Regions from separate parts of the Streptomyces sp. NPDC051555 genome, predicted to be linked through region 2. Evidence: riboswitches for the same ligand, from Rfam matches in the RefSeq annotation. Region 2 holds a riboswitch; each other region holds the start of a gene.
What was found. Region 2 has a riboswitch for cyclic di-AMP ahead of ACIBEA_RS38225 (transglycosylase family protein). Riboswitches for the same ligand answer to the same signal wherever they lie in the genome.

Region 1: it holds a riboswitch for cyclic di-AMP, as region 2 does, so the genes downstream of both, ACIBEA_RS01890 (transglycosylase SLT domain-containing protein) here and ACIBEA_RS38225 (transglycosylase family protein) in region 2, are expected to answer to the same signal.
Region 3: it holds a riboswitch for cyclic di-AMP, as region 2 does, so the genes downstream of both, ACIBEA_RS00480 (peptidoglycan DD-metalloendopeptidase family protein) here and ACIBEA_RS38225 (transglycosylase family protein) in region 2, are expected to answer to the same signal.

The regions. Positions count from the first base shown of each region.
Region 1 covers NZ_JBITDP010000001.1:453,889-457,153, reverse strand. The annotation lists gene ACIBEA_RS01895 (dihydrodipicolinate synthase family protein) at 1-804, shown strand, start outside; cyclic di-AMP (ydaO/yuaA leader) riboswitch at 1,090-1,336, shown strand; gene ACIBEA_RS01890 (transglycosylase SLT domain-containing protein) at 1,341-2,144, shown strand; gene ACIBEA_RS01885 (hypothetical protein) at 2,138-3,265, opposite strand, start outside.
Region 2 covers NZ_JBITDP010000030.1:84,408-87,672, reverse strand. The annotation lists gene ACIBEA_RS38235 (cytochrome P450) at 1-186, shown strand, start outside; gene ACIBEA_RS38230 (transglycosylase family protein) at 323-1,369, shown strand; cyclic di-AMP (ydaO/yuaA leader) riboswitch at 1,643-1,815, shown strand; gene ACIBEA_RS38225 (transglycosylase family protein) at 1,818-2,528, shown strand; gene eno (phosphopyruvate hydratase) at 2,866-3,265, shown strand, end outside.
Region 3 covers NZ_JBITDP010000001.1:104,019-107,283, forward strand. The annotation lists gene ACIBEA_RS00470 (aspartate aminotransferase family protein) at 1-649, shown strand, start outside; gene ACIBEA_RS00475 (tyrosine-protein phosphatase) at 686-1,501, opposite strand; cyclic di-AMP (ydaO/yuaA leader) riboswitch at 1,809-1,978, shown strand; gene ACIBEA_RS00480 (peptidoglycan DD-metalloendopeptidase family protein) at 1,983-2,987, shown strand; gene ACIBEA_RS00485 (SGNH/GDSL hydrolase family protein) at 3,166-3,265, shown strand, end outside.

The sequences.
Region 1 (3,265 bases), on a different contig from region 2:
GGCGAGACCGCCTCCCTCGACGCGGCGGAACGGGACGCGGTGACCGAGGTGTGCGCACGGGTCTGCCGCGAGCGCGGGGCGTTCCTGAGCGTCGGCGCGGGGGGCAGCAGCACGCGGGCGAGCGAGGTCGCCCTGGCGGGGCTGCGGCGGTGGCCCGAGGTGCGGGCCGCGCTGGTGACCGTGCCGTCCTTCGTGCGGCCCTCGGCGGCGGGGGTGCTGGCGCACTTCGAGCGGCTCGCGGAGGTCGCTCCCGTACCGCTGGTCGTCTACCACATCCCCTACCGGACCGGTCAGCCGCTGGACGCCGGGGCGCTGCGGGCCCTCGGGGCGCTGCCCGGGGTCGCGGGGGTCAAGTACGCGGCGGGCGGCATCGACCAGGACACGGTGGAGCTGCTGGGCGATCTGCCGGACGGGTTCACGGTCCTGGCGGGCGACGACGCCTTCGCCTCGCCCCTGCTCGCCCTCGGGGCGGGCGGCGCGATCCTGGCCTCGGCGCATCTGGCCACGGAGCGGTTCGCCGCGCTCGTGCGGGCCTGGCGGACGGGCGACGTGTCCGGCGCACGGGCGCTGGGGCACGCGCTGGCCCGGCTGTCGGCGGCCGTGTTCGCCGAGCCGAATCCGGTGGTGCTGAAGGGGGTGCTGCACGCGCAGGGGCGCATTCCGACCCCCGACGTGCGGCTGCCGCTGCTGCCCGCCGGCGCCGCCTCGGTACGGGAGACGCTGCGCAGGCTGGAGGAGCTGGCGGAAGTGGAGGAACTGACGGAGGTGGAGGAAGTGGAGGAGCTGGCGGACCGCACCGCGTAGGCGGGCGCGCGGCCCCGCAAGAAATCCCCAAGAAGCACTAATGGGCGATTTGCCCTTGAATGCCGTACGGGCCGCTCGCCGGTGACGTCAGTCACGCGGGAGCGGCCTTCACGGCCGCCCCCGCGGGGGTAGCGGAAGGATGGATTCCGGGCGCCGCAATGAAATACGGCAATTCCCGACCCGGCCGGGTGAGATCAATTTCCCGGCCGCTTCCGATATACCGATCACTGCGCGGAATTCAAGCCCTTGTTCCACTCCTCTTCTCTCCTCTACGGTCACCGCAATCCGGGTGGAACGCCGAATCCTGCCGCTACCCGCGAACCCATCCCACTCACGTACGGCAGGAGCGGGGGAACCAGGTAGGCCGCTGGTCCGGACACATGGTCCGGCCCGGCTCGGGGTGAAGTCGCACCGCTGACACGCACGTCCTCGTCATGCCTCGGGCATGTCCGCGGGCGAGCCGCGTCACGGTGCGGCCGGACAGCTCCCGTCCGAACCCGACAGCTCACCTCGCAGGCGACGGAGAGGAATTCGCCATGTCCGCATCGGGCAAGCACCGCCGTCCCAAGACCAGCCCCCTCGCCCGCCTCCTCGCCGTCGCGGGTACCGGCGGCATGGCACTCGCCCTCCCCCTGATCAGCGCCTCCGGCGCCGATGCCGCACAGCCGGCCGCCGCCACGGCCGCGGCCCCCGCCGTCGCGGCATCCGTGGCCGCCACCGCTCCCGCGCTCTCCGTGCGGGCCGCGGCGTCCACCACCTATTCCGTGGTCGCGGGCGACACCCTTTCCACGATCGCCCAATCGCATTCCGTGAGCGGCGGCTGGAAGAAGCTCTACGCGGACAACCGGGCGGCGATCGGCAACGACCCGTCGGTGATCCGGCCGGGGACCGAGCTGACGATCGGCGGCGCGGCGAAGGCGGGTTCGGCGGCGGCGGCCGTGGCGGCCGTGGCGGCCGGGCGCGATGCGGGGGCCGCCCCCGCGCGGGCCGACCGTTCCGTGCGGGCCACGACCCTGTACGCCAACAACCTCGACGGCTGGATCCGGCAGTCGCTGGACGTCATGGCCCAGCACGGAATTCCGGGCACCTACGACGGAATTCGCCGCAACGTCCTGCGCGAGTCCTCGGGCAATCCCCTCGCCATCAACAACTGGGACTCCAACGCCGCGGCGGGCATCCCCTCGAAGGGCCTCCTCCAGGTCATCGACCCCACCTTCCGGGCGTACCACGTGCCCGGCACCGCGACCGACTCCTACGACCCGGTAGCGAACATCACCGCCGCCTGCAACTACGCCGCCGACCGCTACGGCTCGATCGACAACGTGAACGGCGCCTACTGAGCGGACCAGGACGCGGCCACCAACGACCGCCGCGCGGCGTGCAGATGGGTGGCCGCGGCCAGCCAGGCCCACGCGTAGCGGTCGGCGGCGGGATCGACGAGACGACCGAAGACGTCCCGGGGCCGCCGGTCGGCCTCGGCGGCCAGCGCGGCGGCCAACTCCGCGGCCCCCGCGAAGCCGGCCCGACGCAGCGGCCCCCGGCCGCCGTTCGGCGCGAACTCGCCGCGGGCCGCCTCCGCCACCGCCCGACGGCCCCCCGCGACCCCGGATTCCAACAGCCGCCGCACCCGCCACAGCGGTGACCCGCCCAGCGCGTCCGGTACCGGCTCCCGGTCCCGTACGTCGGCCGCCTCGGGTGCGTCGGCCCCGGCCGGGAGGTGGGACCCCTGGAGCAGGTCGTAGCCGAGGTCGGCCCGGCCCAGCCACTGCGGCGGCAGCCGCAGGGTGTACGCCGACCCCGGCACCGGCCCGACGGCCAGCGGGCGCAGGGTCGCGCTCCGGTCCGGGTCGGGGCGGCCGAGCACGCGCAGCGCCAGCCCGGGGCGGTCGGCCAGGCGGCGGAGGTTCGCGGTGTGCGCCAGGTCCGGATGCGGGTGGGCGGGGACCAGGGCGATCAGCGGCGCGTCGGGACGTACCGCGCCGTCCGACGACAGCTCGCGGACCAGCAACCGGTCGCCGGCCGCGGCCACCACCAGCACGTCGCACCCGAGCAGGCCCGGGTCGGCGGCCGGGTCGGCCAGGGCCCGCGCCACGGCTTCGGCCGCCGGGCGGGCGAAGAGCGCGGCGGCCGGTCCCTCGCTCCAGTCGATCCCGCGCAGCGGCGTCGCCCGTACGCCCCGGCCCGACCCGAGGCGGCCGTCGGCGGACACGGTCGCCCCGACCACGTGCAGTGCGCCCCGGGCCAGGCCGGCGTGGTCGAGGACGGCGCCGCCGAGGGACACGGAGGCGCTCGCGGCGCCCCGGGCCCGGCCGATCCCGCCGGGGCGGACGTCGGCGAGGGTGAACCGGTCGCCATCGGCGTCGACGAGGTGCGTGACCACTCCCGCGTGTCCGGTGGCCGAGAGCACCGGCTCCCGGCAGAGGCCGTACACGCGCAGGCTGCCGCCGGACCGGTAGGCGCG
Region 2 (3,265 bases):
TGCATCGGCGCTCCGCTGGCCCGGTTGGAGGGTCAGACGGCCCTCGCGACTTTGCTGACGCGTCTGCCGGATCTGGAACTCGCCGTTCCCCCCGAGGAGCTGCGCTGGCGCGGCGGACTGATCATGCGTGGCCTGCGCACGCTTCCCGTCAGGTTCACAACCCCAAACGTTCCGGAAGCGGAATGACCCGTCCCGGGCGCCCCAGCTGACCCATCGTCAACTCTGTGACCTTGACGTGATCTGCGCATCATCGACTTGTGACAAGCGTTCGAACCGGGCTAGGTTCGCGTCGCCCCCGCCGCCACGCGAAAGGTCCACCCTCATGCGTTCCGGGAACGGCCGCCACAGACGCCCCCGTCAGGTCCCCGCACTCGTCGTCACCGCCGGAGTCGCAGGCTCCGCACTCGCCCTACCGCTGTTCGCCGCCTCCGGCGCGAGCGCGGCCGAGACCACCACCTGGGACTCGGTGGCCGAGTGCGAGAGCGGTGGGACCTGGAGCGCCGACTTCGGCAGCGGGTCCTACGGCGGACTCCAGCTCACCCTGGACCAGTGGAAGAACGCGGGCGGGCTGGAGTTCGCGGCGCGCCCCGACCTGGCCAGCCGCTCGCAGCAGATCACCATCGCCGAGCGGGTGCTCGCCGCGCAGGGGCCGACGGCCTGGCCGCTGTGCGGGGAGTCCTCCGGGCTCACCCGCGGCGGCCCCGCGGCCACGGTCGACCCGGGTGTTCCCGGACGTTCCGGTTCCGTCGCTCCGAGCCCCGTGCGACCCGAGGGATCCGCGCCCGGCTCGCTCGCCGGCGCGCCGGCCCCGGCGGCCACGCCGACCTCGACCGGGCACATCCCCGGAGCCACCGCCGCGCCCGGTGGGCCCGGCGACTTCGCGGCGATGCCGCAGTCCCCGCTGACGTCCGTGCTGCCCGTCATGCCGGACCCGGCTCCGGTTTCCGGCGGCCCGGGCGCCCCGACGGGTGCGACAGGGTCCACGGGCGCGCCCGCCCCGTCCGTGCCCGGCGGTTCGACGGCCCCCACCGGTCCGACGACGTCCCCGTCCAACACCGCGGTGCCCACGGCCCCGACGCCCTCCACGACCCCGACGACCCCGGCCGGCTCGGCCGCCGTTCCGCAGGGCGAAACGGCCGGAGCCGGTGGAAAGCACCGCGGAACGCCCGCCGCAGAGGCGCCGGTCGGGTCTGACGCCGCGTCCGCGCCGTCGTACACGGTGAAGGCCGGCGACAATCTGACGGACATTGCGAAGGCCGAGGGGGTCGAGGGTGGCTGGAATGCCCTTTACACGGCCAATCAGCAGGTCATCGGGCATGACGCCGACCTGATCACTCCCGGGCAGAATCTCGATCTAAGCCAGAAATAGGGGCACTTCGGGCACGAAGATCGCCAGGTATGTCCCTTTCGTGCAAATGAGACATGCATCTCTTCCGTTCAACTGGCGTGTCCTGCTCGGTGACTGCCCCAAACCCCGCTCCCACCTGGGCAAACACCCGTCCCGAGAGCGCAAGTAGGGGCTGTTTCTCCCCGATGTCGCTCGTTGAACATCGGGGAGAGACCTGTCTACCTTCTGAATCGCTCGCCACCGCGGGCTCCTTCGACCGCATCGCCGAATCCTGCCGGCGGACGGAGGGAACACGTCGCGCAAGCGCCGAAGGCAGGAGCGGGGGAACCAAGGTAAGTGCCGGAACCGGCCATTGAGAGATGGTCACGGAACCGGCTTGGGGTTAAGCCGCGCACCTCGGTGCGCGACCGGGCAACTCATCCGCCCGAACCCGACAGCTCACTTCGCAGGCGTCGGTGAGGAGAAAACCATGCTGCTTTCCGGCAAGGGCAAGCACCGTCGCGCCTCCAAGGCCACCCGTGTCGTCACCCTCGTCGGTGTCGCCGGTGTCGCCGTGGCGGCTCCGCTGATGACCGCCGGCGCCGCGAGCGCCGCGACCGCCTCCCAGTGGGACGCCGTCGCCGCGTGCGAGTCCGGCGGCAACTGGTCCATCAACACCGGCAACGGCTACTACGGCGGCGTGCAGTTCTCGTCCTCCACGTGGGCCGCGTACGGCGGCAAGGCGTACGCCTCGCAGGCGAACCAGGCCACCAAGGCGCAGCAGATAGCCATCGCCGAGAAGGTCCTCAAGGGCCAGGGCAAGGGCGCGTGGCCGTCCTGTGGCGTGGGCCTGTCGAACTCCGCCTACAACGGCGGCGGCTCGACCGAGACCCCCAAGCAGACCAAGCCGGAGAAGAAGGTCGAGAAGAAGGCCGAGCCGAAGCAGGAGACCAAGCGCCCCGAGGCCCCGGTCACCCGCTCCGAGCGCGCCGAGACCCCGGCCCCCACCAAGGCCGCTCCGTCGACCGAGGCCCCCAAGACGGGCACCGGCTCCTACGAGATCAAGTCCGGCGACACCCTCGGCACCATCGCCCAGGCGAACGGCGTCAAGGGCGGCTGGCAGAAGCTGCACGAGCTGAACAAGGACACCGTCCCGGACGCCGACCTGATCTTCCCGGGTCAGAAGCTGAAGCTCAGCTGAATCCTGCGGTGACACCGCGCGGTAACACCGTGCGGTACCACTGACTGTGACGCTGCGCGGTACTTCCGCACGGACTTCGCGGTACGCATAATTCGCCATCGCCCGGCGCGTCTCCCCCCACGCGCCGGGCGGTGGCGTTCGTGCAGGCGGGGGTGATCCGTTCGGCATTCCGCCGGACCTTCCGTATGTCCCGTAAGAGGGGTATTCAGACCCTTTTTCGTCCCACGGAGCGGTTGCTCGGCTGGCCGAGCGCCCGGAGCCGGTTAGGCTCTAGGCGGCAAGGCCATCCCACGGCCTGACACGCCACCGCACACCCAGCGTCACATCCCAGAAGGAGATGCTCGTGCCGTCCATCGACGTCGTCGTAGCCCGGGAAATCCTGGACTCCCGAGGCAATCCCACGGTCGAGGTCGAGGTTGGCCTCGACGACGGCAGCACCGGCCGTGCTGCAGTTCCGTCCGGCGCCTCCACCGGTGCATTCGAGGCCATCGAGCTTCGTGACGGTGACCCCAACCGCTACCTCGGCAAGGGCGTCGAGAAGGCCGTCCTCGCCGTGATCGAGCAGATCGGCCCGGAGCTCGTCGGCTACGACGCCACCGAGCAGCGCCTGATCGACCAGGCCATGTTCGACCTGGACGGCACCGACAACAAGGGCTCCCTGGGCGCCAACGCGATCCTCGGCGTCTCCCTGGCCGTGGCCCACGCCGCGTCCGAGGCCTCGGACCTCCCGCTCTTCC
Region 3 (3,265 bases), on a different contig from region 2:
GGAGTTCTACGCCTACCAGCACGAGCCGGGAGTGGAGCCGGACCTGGTCTGCGTGGCCAAGGCGCTGTCGGGCGGCTACGTGCCGGTCGGGGCGACCCTGGGCAAGGACTGGATCTTCAAGAAGGTCTACTCGTCCATGGACCGGGTGCTCGTGCACTCGGCCAGCTTCGGTGCCAACGCGCAGGCGATGGCGGCCGGGCTCGCGGTGCTCTCCGTCATGGAGAACGAGTCGGTGGTGGCGAACGCCCGCGCCATGGGCGACCTGCTGCGCGGGCGGCTCGCGGCGATGGTGGACGAGTACGAGCTGCTGCACGAGGTGCGCGGCCGGGGGCTGATGATCGGCATCGAGTTCGGCCGCCCGTCCTCGCTCGGCCTGCGCAGCCGGTGGACCATGCTCCAGGCCGCGCGCAAGGGGCTCTTCGCGCAGATGGTCGTCGTACCGCTGCTCCAGAAGCACCGGATCCTGACCCAGGTCTCCGGCGATCACCTGGAAGTGATCAAGCTGATCCCGCCGCTGATCGTGGACGAGGCGGACGTGGACCGCTTCGTGGGCGCCTTCCGGGAGGTCATGGACGACGCCCACGGCGGGGGCTCCTTGATGTGGGACTTCGGCAGGACCCTGGTCAAGCAGGCCGTCGCGAACCGCTGACGGCCCGGCCCCGCCCGGCCCGCCCTGCCCGGCCGGTCAGGCCGGTGACTCGAGGTAGTGGTCGCGCAGTCGGTCGAGGGTCTCGGGCGTGAGCCCGAGGCCCTCGGCGAGGTAGCGGTCGGTGCTGCCCCAGATCTCCTCCAGGGTGGCGAAGGCCGCGAGCAGGTACTCGGCGCGCGCGTCGAACAGCGGGGCGAGCAGCTCCATCACCTCGGGCGAGCGGGCCTCGGCGGACTCGCTGCTGCGGCGCACCCGGTAGCGCCGGTGCGGGGCGTTCGACTCCAGGTAGTCCGCCACGATCGCCTCGCGCTCGACGCCGAGCGCGAGCAGGGTGACCGCGATCGACAGGCCGGCCCGGTCCTTCCCGGCCGCGCAGTGCATCAGCACCGGCACCTGGTCCTGGACGAGCGCCTGGACGACCTGGCGGTGCTCCGCGGTGCGGGTCGTGACGATCTCCCGGTAGGAGTTGGCCATACGCAGCGCGGCCTTGCCCTCGCCGAGGACCTGGCGCAGCTGGTCGAGGTCACCGTCGCGGACCATCCGCCAGAACTCCGTACCGTCCGCCGGGTCGGAGAGCGGGAGGTTGACGTTGCGGACCCCGGGCAGCTCGACGTCCGGGCCTTCGAGCGCGTGGTCCGCGGCGTTGCGGAAGTCGAAGATGGTGTGCAGCCCGAGCGAAGCGAGGAATTCCGTATCGGTTTCGGTGGCATGTGCCAGATGTCCGCTTCGGAAGACCTGTCCCGCTCTGACCCTCCGTCCGTCCGCGGTCGGGAGCCCGCCCACGTCACGGAAGTTGCGCACTCCGGTCAGCTCCGGCTCCGTGGACGGGGCCTGGGGTATCTGCTGGGTCACGAGGACTCCTCCATATCGTCGCGGCATGTCCGAATTACACTAGTTGAGCGCAACTTGCCACAAGGGACGGGGAGATCGGATCGCCCCCGTGAGCAGGATCATACGGTCACCGTGAGTGTGTGATCACGAAAGTCGAATTGCCTTGTGGGGGCGGCCGTTGTCGCGGCGGATTCGACGGAGGGTGACCGGAATTCCGTCGATCCCTCACCCGGGCCTTTCCTGCGGGGAATTCGCGGCTTGTTCCGGGGGGCCGGACGGAATACCTTCGCGTCGACCCGGATGGACCGCCTAATCCTGCCACCATCCGAAACCGCACCCGACGATCCACACGCCCGGCAGGAGCGGGGGAACCAGGTAAGCCGCCGTCACCGGAATGGATCTTTTCCTCCGGACGGCTCGGGGTGAAGCCGTACGCGTACGGCCGGACATCTCCAGTCCGAACCCGACAGCTCACCTCGCAGGCGACGGAGAGGAATTCGCCATGCCCGCAAAGGGAAAGCACCGCCGCCCGAAGTCCAGCCCGATAGCCCGCGGACTCGTCGTCGCCGGCACCGGGAGCGCGGCGCTCGCGCTGCCGCTGATGGGTGCCACGGGCGCGCACGCCGCGACCGGCTCGACGGCCACGACCGCTACGACGGCCGGCGCGGCCACCGCTGTTGCGACCCAGGCGCCCCCGGCCCAGGCGCCGGCCGCCGCGCCGGGGACCTCCGCGGTCTACACCGTGGTCCCGGGCGACTACCTCTCGAAGATCGCCGCGGAGCGGCACCTGAGCGGCGGCTGGCAGCAGGTGTACGCGGACAACCGCGAGGCCGTCGGTGCCGACCCGTCGCTGATCCACCCGGGGCTGAAGCTGACCCTGGGGGCGCGGGCGCAGCAGCAGGCCCCGGCCGAGGAATCCGCTCCTGTCGAGGAATCCGCTCCGACCGAGGAATCCGCTCCGGCGGCGGACGCGGGATCGGACGCGGGGTCGGACGAGGGCGCGAGGGACGAGGGCGCGAGCGACGAGGGTACGAGCGGCAAGCCCGCGCAGGGTACCGGTAGCGGTACGGGCAAGGGCTCCGGTTCGGGCGCCGCCTCGGCCTCCGGCTTCGTCGCTCCGGTCTCCGCCTCCATCACCACCCGGTACGGGGCGAGCGGCAGCATGTGGTCCAGCGGTCACCACACCGGTGTCGACTTCGCCGTGGGCACCGGCACCACCGTTCGCGCGGTCGGCGCGGGCACCGTGGTCTCCGCGGGTTGGGGCGGCGCGTACGGCAACGAGGTCGTCATCCGGCACGCGGACGGCCGCTACTCGCAGTACGGCCACATGTCCCAGCTGTCGGTGTCGGTCGGCCAGAGCGTCGGCGCGGGCCAGAGCATCGGCCTGTCCGGTTCCACGGGCAACGTCACCGGCCCGCACCTGCACTTCGAGATCCGCACGGGCGCCGGCTACGGCACGGACGTCGACCCGCTGGCCTACCTCCGCTCGAAGGGCGTGAACGTCTGACCGGCGAGCGCCGTTCGGCACGAAGAGGGGCCGGGACCCGAGGGGGGTCCCGGCCCCTCTTTCATGTACCTGACAGGGGCCTCACTTATTCCTTACCCGCCGGGTGGTATAGATCACGGTCCGTCAAGGGGTGGCTACGGTGGCGTAGGTCACGCCTTGGGGTGAAGGATGTCTTCTCGTGGCAGCGACGACAGCGATGACGACAAAGACGACGACGAAGACGACGCAGACGACGACGAACACGGCGAACACGAACGCGACGAACACGAACGCGACGA